2 regions of the Pseudomonas sp. NPDC089407 genome follow, and region 1 is predicted to be linked to the other one. Evidence: riboswitches for the same ligand, from Rfam matches in the RefSeq annotation. Region 1 holds a riboswitch; the other holds the start of a gene.

Region 1 (5,169 bases):
ACGACCGCGGCATCCCCATCAGCCAATGCTGCCCGCTGAACGCCGCCTGCACATACTCGCGGTCGAACAGGTTGTTCAACTGCAAGCCCAGCTTCACATCCGGTAGCACCTGCCAGGCGATATTGGCATCGACCACGATGTAGCCGGGTGCGCGCTGGGTGTTGGCGGTGTCGGCATAGCGCTCATCCACATAGCGCGCTCCAATGCCAGCCTCCACCTGCTGGCCGAAGCCTTTGCTCAGCCACAGGTTGGCCGTACGCCGTGGCACGTTGGTTGGCCGGTTGCCGGCGCGGTCCTCTGCCACGCCACCGACCACCTCGTCAAAGTCGTCATACCTGGCGCGCACCAGCGAGGCGTTGGCCGACACCTGCCACTGGTGCGCCAGCGCCAGCTCCAGGGTCGCTTCCAGGCCATCGGATGTCTGCTGGCCGGCCTGTTGCTGCTCGTGGGTGATCGGGTCGTCCACCAGCAGCTTTTTCTTGACGATATGGTAGGCCGCCAGGGTCCATTCGCCACGGCCGTCCCAGAAGCGTTGTTTCAGGCCCACCTCGGTCTGCTTCGCTTCGGTCAGGTCATAGTGCATCTGGCTCGGGCTAAGGCTGATCAAGTTGTTCACCCCGTCCTCGCTGGTGGAGTACTGGCCATACAGCGACAGGTCGTCACTGAGCGCGTACACCAGCCCGACGCGCCAGTTGCCACCTTGCAGGCTGCGGTCGCTGCGGCTGTCGTTGGTCAGGTTGTCGCGGTCGATGTGGTTCTGGTCGCGGCGCACGCCGGTCACCAGCGACAGGCGATCACTCAGCTGCAGGCGGTTTTCAGCGAACAGGGAGAAGGTGTGGGTGGTGGACAGGGTTTGCGGGCGCAGTGGCGAGGCGCTGTGGAACCAGCCCGGCTGGGGTTGCCACGGGTCGATGTAATCGCCGCCGACATCGTTGTACGGGGCGTTGCTGTCGACGTTGAAACCCACCTTGTTGTACTCGGCGCCGAGTACGGTCTTGCTGGCCAGGCCGAACAGCGAGTGATCGAGGGTGAACGTCTGACGGTCGCCGAACTGCTCCTGGTTGTGCTTGATTTCCAGGTAGCTGCCGCGCTGCAACTGCTGGCGCTCGGCATCCCAGTCGTAGTTTTCGGCATTGCGCCAGTGGCGGCGGCTCTTGATGTAGAACAGCTGGTTGCTGGCGCTGACGTGGTCGTTCAACGTCCAGTCGGTGGTCAGCCGGGTCCACTCGTCGTCGTAGCGCTGCACGTCGTTCTGCACGTTGTAGTTTTTCTTGCGCAGGCTGCTGCGGTAGTGGCCGTCGATCAGCGGGGTGCCGTAGTAGTTGGCAGGTTGTGCCTCGCCGCGGTCATGGGCAAGGGTGAAACTGAGGTCTTCGCTGGCGTCGAAGCGCAGTGCCGCGCTCAGGGCCAGGCTGCGCGAGGTGGTGTGATCGACCCAGCCATTACCGGCCTGCTGGTTCAGGGTCAGGCGATAGCTCAGGCGCTCGCTGACGCTGCCGCCGCTATCGAGGCCTAATTGCTGGCGGTCCCACGAGCCGTAGCCCAGGCGCAGGTGGTTGCGCACCTCGCCGGCAAACGGCTTTTTCGGGATCACGTTGACCACCGCGCCCGTGGCGCCTTCGCCGAACAGCACAGAGGCGGGGCCACGGATCACGTCGATGCGCTCGACCATCCACGGGTCGACCGGGAAGGTCTGGGTGCCGGCACCCGTGAACAGGCGCGTGCCGTCGAACAAGGTCATGACTGAGCTGTGCCCGGCAAAACCACGGGCGGACAGGCCGGTGCCGCCATCGCCCGGGGAGCCGACGAAGGTGATGCCTGGCGAGCGGGTAACGGCATCCTGCACGGTGAGGTTGTTGCGCTGCTGGATTTGCTCGGCACTGATGCTGCTGGTGCTGGCGGGTGTTTCCAGGGCACTGAGGCCAAGGCGCGAGCCGGCCTGGGTGGGTGTGGCCAAGTCGACAGTACGGCTGTCGAGGCTGCCGGTGATGGCCGTTGATGGCAAGGCCAGGGGTTGCGGCTCACGGTCATCGGCCAGGGCTGGCAGGGCGACGGCCAGGCAGGCCGCCAGGGGGTGAAGCTTGAACATACGGGACATGTCGTTCCACTGCTGCAGGAATGAATGGATCCCGGTGGAAAACACGCAAAGGAGGCGTTCCGTGCAGGCAGGCGCGCGCACGGATACCGGCCTGCGCCCGCCCACCGCGGGTTGCCAAGTGATGCTTCAGGCCGGTCTCCGGGCTTGCGAGGGGCATGAAACCTTCACCTTCCCATGCGTGTGCACAGTGGTATGTCGAAGGGTTCGCTCGCTTACCGTTGCGGGGGCAGCGCCGGACTTGTCGTGGGCAACACGACGCACCGGCTTCCCGTTTCACCCTGCGCGCGGCGGCGCAGGACACCTGAAACTGGCGTGCATCTGAGCATCGAAACGTTGGGGCGTCAAATACTGGCGCGCGGTGAATGATCTGTGTGAACGCTGGGTTGCGCTTTTCAGCTCACTTCTTTTCGAACTTTTCCAGTGCCGCTGTTCTCGAACCGGTCGTTCGTTATTCGTTATCAAGTCATGGAGACTTCACGCATGCCCGCTCGTCAACTGTTGCGCCACACCTGCCTGTTCGCCCTGATCGCCGCGCCGCTGGCGGCCATCGCCGCACCTAGCACCGACCCGCTGTTCACCCTTGGCCTGTCGGGTGCCTACGACACATTCAAGTTCGAAGGCGGTAGCGAAAGCGACAAGGAACATATGGGCCAGGGCGGGGTATTCGCAACCTTCGGCAACAAGATGACCGCTGAGTCCGGCTTCATCTACCAGCTCGGCGCAGAAGCCAAGTATGGTAAGAAGAACGACAACAAACTCAAGGAAGCCCAAGCCGACCTTGACCTCGGCTGGCGCGCGGCGCTGGACGCCCGCAACTTTGTCGACGTGACTGTGGGGGGCGGCTACAGCTGGTCGCGTTTCGAGCCGGAGATCAACGACCTTGATACCAAGCTCACTGTGAAGTCGCCGTTTGCCAAGGCCGCGCTGGGCTATAACCACCAGTTCGATGCCTCGACCTTGCGGGTAGAAGTGGGGGCACGGCATACCCTCGATGGCCGTGCCCGGCTGAAAGTTGACGACTTTGGCAGCGATACGGTCGACCTGAAGGACCGCACCAACCCCTATGCCGAGGTCACGTTGCTGATGAACCAGCAGGGTGGCTTGCCGGTGCAGGCCGGGGTTTATTACACCCGTACCGAGTACAAGCTGGACGAGGACACCCCCGTGGCGGACAACACCAAGCTCAAGCGTGACGAGTTTGGCGTGAAGGTAGGCCTGGCGTTCTGAGCCAGAGCGGTTAGCAATACCCTGTGGGGGCTTTAGCCGCGAAGAATCCAACGCGGTGCATGGCACCGGCTTTGCCGGTGTTCGCGGCTAAAGCCGCTCCCACAGTGTCCTCGCTAATCCAATGACTTATGTGCAGTTCTGTGGGAGATCACCCAGCCCTTCCGGGCTGCGCTGTCTCGCAGAGAACAATGGCCATTGTGGGAGCGGGCTTGTCCCGCGAAGAAGGCAACCCGGTGTCTGGCACCGGCTTTGCCGGTGTTCGCGGGACAAGCCCGCTCCCACAAATTTCGCTAAATCAATAAGTTAGAGTTTGTTCTATGAGAGCGGGCAAGCCCGCGAAGAAGCCAACTCGGTACAGAACTTGCGTCAGGCCAGCAATGCTTGCAGGGTCGCCAGGTCATCCGCCTCTTCTACTGGCTTGTCCAGCCGCCAGCGCAACATGCGCGGAAAGCGCACGGCAATACCGCTCTTGTGACGGCGCGACAGGGCGATCCCTTCGAAGCCCAGCTCGAACACCAGCGTGGGTGTCACGCTGCGCACCGGGCCGAAGGTTTCTACTGTGGTCTTGCGGATAATGCTGTCGACCTTGCGCATTTCTTCGTCACTGAGCCCGGAATAGGCTTTGGCAAAGGGCACCAGGGCCCGCCCCGGCGTGCCGGCCGGCGCATCCCACACGGCGAAGGTGTAGTCGCTGTACAGGCTGGCCCGGCGGCCGTGGCCACGCTGGGCATAGATCAGCACGGCATCGACGCTGAACGGGTCGATCTTCCATTTCCACCAGGTGCCCATGTCTTTGGTGCGGCCTACGCCGTACAGGGCTTCGCGCTGCTTGAGCATCAGGCCTTCGACGCCCAGGCTGCGCGACTGCTCGCGCTGGCGGGCAAGGTCGGCCCAGTTCGGGCCATCGAGCAGCGGCGATAGCAGTACCGGGGCCAGCGGGTGCTCTTCCAGCAAGCGTTCCAGTTGGCTGCGGCGTTCGTGCTGAGGTCGGCTGCGCCAGTCCTCGCCTTGCCACTCCAGCAGGTCGTAGGCCTGCAGCACCACCGGCGCATCGTTCAGCAGTTTTTTGCCAAGCGTTTTGCGCCCGATACGCTGCTGCAGCAAGGCAAACGGCTGTACGGCCAGTTCAGCACCTGTATTCCCTGGCTTCCACACCAGAATTTCCCCGTCGAGCACCACGCCATCGGGCAAGGTCTGCGCCAGGCTGTGCAGTTCGGGGAAGCGGTCAGTCACCAGTTCCTCGCCACGCGACCACACCCATAGCTGGCCGTCGCGCTTGACCACCTGGGCGCGAATGCCGTCCCACTTCCATTCGATCTGCCAGTCACTTGGCGGCCCGAGCAAGGCATCGAACTGCTCGCTTGGCGCCTGCAGCGGGTGGGCCAGGAAGAAGGGGTAGGGCTGGCCGCCACGCTGGCTGTGTTCATCGGCGGACTCGGCCGCGATCAGCTTCTGGTAGCTGGCGGCCGTGGGGCGATGGCTGATATCGGTGTAGCCGACCAGGCGCTGGGCCACGCGTTTGGCGTCCAGCCCGGCCAACTGCGCCAAGGCGCGGGTGACCAGCAACTTGGACACACCCACGCGAAAGCTGCCGGTGATCAGCTTCAGGCACAGCATCAGGCTAGGCCGGTCCAGCTGCGCCCAGAGCGCCGGCAGGCGCTGCTGGATCTGCTCGGGCGGCAGCCCGCGCAAGGGCAGCAGGTGCTGTTCAACCCAGATGGCCAGGCCCTCTTCGCTGCCCTCGGCATGCAACGGCAGCAGCAGCGAAATGGTTTCGGCCAGATCCCCCACGGCCTGGTAGCTTTCCTCGAACAGCCAGTCCGGCAGGCCGGCCAGGGCTGTGG
Region 2 (5,169 bases), on a different contig from region 1:
ATGGCTTAAGCCTGCTTGAGCAACAACGCAACCCCCGGAAAATACTGCCCCAGTTCGTTATGCAACTTGCGGTAGGCATACGGAAAGTACCAGGCGATGGCGCAGGCGCTGTGCTTCTGCAGGTCATCGACCAGATCCTGCAGCTCTTCGGGGCTGGCATGGTGGCCAGCCTTCCACGGGCTGACGAACAGCGCCCCGGCCTTCAACTGGCTGGGATAGGCCACTTGACGGGCGCGCGCTGCGGTTTCTTGCAGGGCGGTCGCCATGTCCAGCTTGGCGACCTTTGGCCAACGCTGGCTGACGCTGAGGTACAGCACCTCGTCAGCACTGCTGATCGACAGGTCGCAACGCCCTTCATGCTCACCTTCGTCGCGCTGCTTCTTGCCGGCAAACTGCTGCAGGGCTGCCAGTTCAGCCTGCCAGGCTGCTGCTGCCAGCAGCCCGGCATTGGCGGCGGCGCCGTGCCAGTAGGGGGCTTCGGCATCGCCGGCAAACTGATTGAAGCGATCGATGCAATCGACCCAGCGCTCCAGCGCCGGGCTGAGGAACTGCAGGTTGGCGTTGTTGATGATCAGGCCTCGCATGCTGAGCTCTCCTGTTGTGTTTGTGTTGGCATACAGTCGCGAGTAGTGGCTATGTGATATCAGTGTGGCACAGCCTGGCGATTTGGCCATTCAACGAGGGGCTGCTTCGATTGACGCTCCGGGTACAACCCTCTAACCTTCGCGCGTGTTTCAGGTGCCCTGCCAGCCCCGACTGGGCAGGGTGAAACTGGGAAGCCGGTGGGCGCCAGCATGGCGCGATTCCGGCGCTGCCCCCGCAACGGTAGGTGAGTCGCGGCCGCGCAGGGCCACTGGGTGCAAGCACCCGGGAAGGCGCGCAGGCCAGGGCCAAGGCCCGCTCACAAGCCCGGAGACCGGCCTGATATCTGCCAACGGCATCACGGAGGGTGATGCGCGGTGCACCATGGCGCCTTGCCATGGCCCCTGCGCGTTCTCCGTCTGCCTGCCTATTCCCTGCCGCCGCGCCTTGCCGTGGTGCCAGCCTGCGGAGAACCCTGATGAGCGAACCCACCGAACGCGACGAACGCCACCTGGCGCGCATGCAGCGCAAGAAGGCGATCATCGACGAACGTATTGCCAATTCCCCCAACGAGTGCGGCCTGCTGCTGGTGCTGACCGGCAATGGCAAGGGCAAGAGCAGCTCGGCCTTCGGCATGCTCGCGCGCGCCCTGGGCCATGGCATGCAGTGCGGTGTGGTGCAGTTCATCAAAGGCCGCAACAGCACCGGAGAAGAGCTGTTCTTCCGCCGCTTCCCCGAGCAGGTGCGCTACCACGTGATGGGCGAGGGTTTTACCTGGGAAACCCAGGACCGCCAGCGCGACATCGCCGCCGCTGAAGCGGCCTGGGCGGTATCGCGCCAGTTGCTGCAGGACCCAAGCGTGCAATTTGTGGTGCTGGATGAACTGAACATCGCCCTCAAGCACGGCTATCTCGACCTTGACCAGGTGCTGTCCGACATCCAGGCCCGCCCGCCCAAGCAGCACGTGATTCTCACCGGCCGCGCTGCCAAGCCTGAAATGATCGAACTGGCCGACACCGTGACCGAGATGGGCATGCTCAAGCATGCCTTCCAGGCCGGCATCCGCGCACAGAAGGGCGTCGAACTGTGAGCCAGGCGCGCCATTGCCCCGCCGTGCTGATTGCGGCACCCGCTTCGGGCCAGGGCAAGACCACCGTCACTGCCGCACTGGCTCGCCTGCACCGCAACCTCGGACGCAAGGTGCGGGTGTTCAAGTGTGGGCCGGACTTTCTTGACCCCATGATTCTCGAGCGGGCCAGCGGCGCGCCGGTGTACCAGCTGGACCTGTGGATGATCGGCGCCGAGGAAAGCCGGCGGCTGTTATGGGAAGCGGCTGGTGAGGCCGACCTGATTCTGATCGAAGGCGTGATGGGGTTGTTCGATGGCACCCCGTCCAGCGCCGACCTGGCGCGCCACTTCGGTGTGCCGGTGCTGGCGGTGATCGACGGCACGGCCATGGCCCAGACCTTTGGCGCACTGGCCCTGGGCCTGGCGCGTTACCAGGCCGACCTGCCGTTTGCCGGTGTGCTGGCCAACCGGGTGGGCAGCCTGCGCCACGCGCAACTGCTGGAAGGCAGCCTGACCGAAGGCTTGCGCTGGTATGGCGGTTTGTCCCGCGAACGCGGTATCGAACTGCCCAGCCGTCACCTGGGCCTGGTCCAGGCCAGTGAACTGAATGACCTGGATGCCCGCCTGGACGCTGCCGCCGAGGCGCTGGGCGCCAGTTGCGACGCGGCACTGCCGCCACCGGTAAGCTTTGCCGAACCCGTGCCGCAAGCCTGCGCCGCCTCGTTGGCGGGTGTGCGTATCGGCGTGGCGCGGGACGAGGCGTTCGCCTTTACCTATGGCGCCAACCTCGAGTTGCTGCGCAACCTCGGTGCCCAGCTGGAATTCTTCTCGCCGTTGCACGACCGCGTGCTGCCTGCAGTAGACAGCCTATACCTGCCGGGCGGCTACCCCGAGCTGCACCATCACGCGCTGGCTGCCAACGCACCGATGTGCGAAGCGATCCGTGCCCACCATGCACAGGGCAAGCCGTTGCTGGCCGAATGCGGCGGTATGTTGTACCTGCTCGATGCCCTGACCGATGTGGCCGGCGAGCGCGCCGAACTGCTTGGCCTGCTGGCGGGCGAGGCAACCATGCAGAAGCGTTTGGCGGCTTTGGCCTTGCAGGCGGTGGAATTGCCGGAAGGCACCCTGCGCGGGCATACCTACCACCATTCGCTGACCAGCACCGCGCTGGAGCCGATCGCCCGCGGCCTGAGCCCCAACGGCGGACGCGGCAATGAAGCCGTGTACCGGCTGGGGCGGCTGACGGCCTCTTACGTGCATTTCTACTTCCCTTCCAACCCGGATGCGGCGGCGGCGCTGTTGCGACCATGAGCGAACACGCTTTCAGCGACGCCGAACGCGCCGCAATCTACCGGGCCATCGGCGAGCGCCGCGACATGCGCCATTTCGCCGGTGGCCATGTGGCGCCGGCGCTGTTGGGCCGCTTGCTGGCTGCCGCGCACCAGGCGCCCAGTGTCGGGCTGATGCAGCCCTGGCGTTTCATCCGCATCACCCAGCGCGACCTGCGCACGCGCATCCAGGCGCTGGTGGAGGCGGAGCGGGTGCGCACTGCCGACGCGTTGGGTGAGCGTTCCGATGCCTTCATGAAACTGAAGGTGGAAGGCATCAACGACTGTGCCGAGCTGCTGGTGGCGGCGTTGATGGACAACCGCGAGCCGCACATCTTCGGCCGCCGCACCCTGCCGGAAATGGACCTGGCCTCGCTGGCCTGTGCCATCCAGAACCTGTGGCTGGCAGCGCGCGGCGAAGGGCTGGGCATGGGCTGGGTGTCGCTGTTCGATCCGCTGCAACTGGCGGCGCTGCTGGGCATGCCCGCCGGCGCCAAGCCGGTGGCGGTGCTGTGCCTGGGGCCGGTCACCGAGTTCTACCCGGTGCCGATGCTGGTACAGGAAAACTGGGCCGAAGCGCGGCCCTTGAGCGAAATGCTTTTTGAGAACCAATGGGGAGAGCGTCAATGAGTGTGGCCTTGCTGACTGTGGCCGGGGTGGCGCTGGACGCGTTGCTCGGTGAGCCGCAGCGCCGCCATCCGCTGGTGGCCTTCGGCAACATGGCCGGTAACCTCGAGCGCCGCCTGAATGCCGGCGGCCGCGGTTGGCGCAGCCACGGCGTGAGCGCGTGGTTTCTGGCGGTGGTGCCGCTGACCCTGGTGGCGCTGGTGCTGTCTTGGCTGCCCTACATCGGCTGGCTGGTGGATGTGCTGGCGCTGTATTGTGCGGTGGGGCTGCGTAGCCTGGGCGAGCATGTGCTGCCGGTGGCCAATGCCTTGCGCCAGGGCGACCTGGAAGAAGCGCGACGCCGGGTCGGCTTTCTGGTCAGCCGCGAAACCCGCGAGCTGGACGAGCCGGCTGTGGCCCGCGCGGCCACCGAGTCGGTACTGGAGAACGGCAGCGATGCGGTGTTTGCCGCGCTGTTCTGGTTCGTGGTGGCCGGTGCGCCGGGCGTGGTGCTCTACCGCCTGAGCAATACCCTGGATGCCATGTGGGGTTACCGCAACGAACGTTTCGAGCGCTTCGGCTGGTGCGCGGCACGCATCGACGACGTGCTCAACTATATTCCCGCAAGGCTAGTGGCGCTGACTTATGCGTTGCTGGGCAAGACTCGCCTGGCGCTAGCCTGCTGGCGCAAGCAGGGCCCGCTGTGGGACAGCCCGAATGCCGGGCCAGTGATGGCAGCCGGCGCTGGCGCGCTGGGCGTTGAACTTGGCGGCCCTGCGGTGTACCACGGCGAGTTGCATGAGCGGCCGCGCCTGGGTGAGGGGCCGGTGGCCGATGCCGATGCCATCGAGCGCGGCTGGGGCCTGGTGCAGCGCGGCGTCTGGCTGTGGCTGCTGGTGATTTGCCTGGGGGCCTATCTCAATGCTTGAACACGGGGGTCGCCTGCTACGCGCGGTGCGGCAATATGGTATCGCTCGTGAGCAGTGGCTCGACCTGTCCAGCGGCATCGCGCCCTGGTCATTCCCGATCCCGCCGATCCCCGTGGACGCCTGGGCGCGCCTGCCGGAGACTGAAGACGGTCTTGAAGACGCTGCCCGCACCTATTATGGCGCCAGGCAACTGTTGCCGGTGGCCGGTTCCCAAGCCGCGATCCAGGCGTTGCCGCTGTTGCGCGCAGCCGGCCGGGTAGGGGTACTGACCCCGTGCTATGCCGAGCACCCGTATGCCTGGCAACGGGCAGGGCATCAGTTGGTGGAGCTGGATGAAGCGCAGGTCGAGGCGACGCTCGACAACCTTGATGTGCTGGTGCTGGTCAACCCCAACAACCCTACCGGGCACCGCGTGCCGCGTGAGCGCCTGCTGGCCTGGCATGCACGCCTGGCTGCCCGCGGTGGCTGGCTGCTGGTCGATGAAGCGTTCATGGACAACACCCCGGCACACAGTGTGGTGGACTGCGCCGAGCGCCCGGGGCTGATCGTGCTGCGCTCGTTCGGCAAGTTCTTCGGCCTGGCCGGGGTGCGCCTGGGCTTCGTCGTTGCCGAGCACAGCCTGCTGCTGCGCCTGGCCGAGTTGCTTGGCCCGT

The links. A riboswitch is a leader RNA that binds a small molecule or an ion and turns the genes downstream of it on or off. The one in region 1 is predicted to bind cobalamin.
Region 2: it holds a riboswitch for cobalamin, as region 1 does, so the genes downstream of both, cobO (cob(I)yrinic acid a,c-diamide adenosyltransferase) here and ACI2KG_RS26145 (TonB-dependent receptor) in region 1, are expected to answer to the same signal.

Annotation. Positions count from the first base shown of each region.
Region 1 covers NZ_JBJDNB010000045.1:159-5,327, forward strand. The annotation lists gene ACI2KG_RS26145 (TonB-dependent receptor) at 1-2,098, opposite strand, end outside; cobalamin riboswitch at 2,210-2,418, opposite strand; gene ACI2KG_RS26150 (outer membrane beta-barrel protein) at 2,579-3,325, shown strand; gene ACI2KG_RS26155 (ATP-dependent DNA ligase) at 3,692-5,169, opposite strand, start outside.
Region 2 covers NZ_JBJDNB010000036.1:176-5,344, forward strand. The annotation lists gene ACI2KG_RS23375 (hypothetical protein) at 6-584, opposite strand; cobalamin riboswitch at 720-940, shown strand; gene cobO (cob(I)yrinic acid a,c-diamide adenosyltransferase) at 1,061-1,672, shown strand; gene ACI2KG_RS23385 (cobyrinate a,c-diamide synthase) at 1,669-2,964, shown strand; gene bluB (5,6-dimethylbenzimidazole synthase) at 2,961-3,611, shown strand; gene cbiB (adenosylcobinamide-phosphate synthase CbiB) at 3,608-4,516, shown strand; gene cobD (threonine-phosphate decarboxylase CobD) at 4,509-5,169, shown strand, end outside.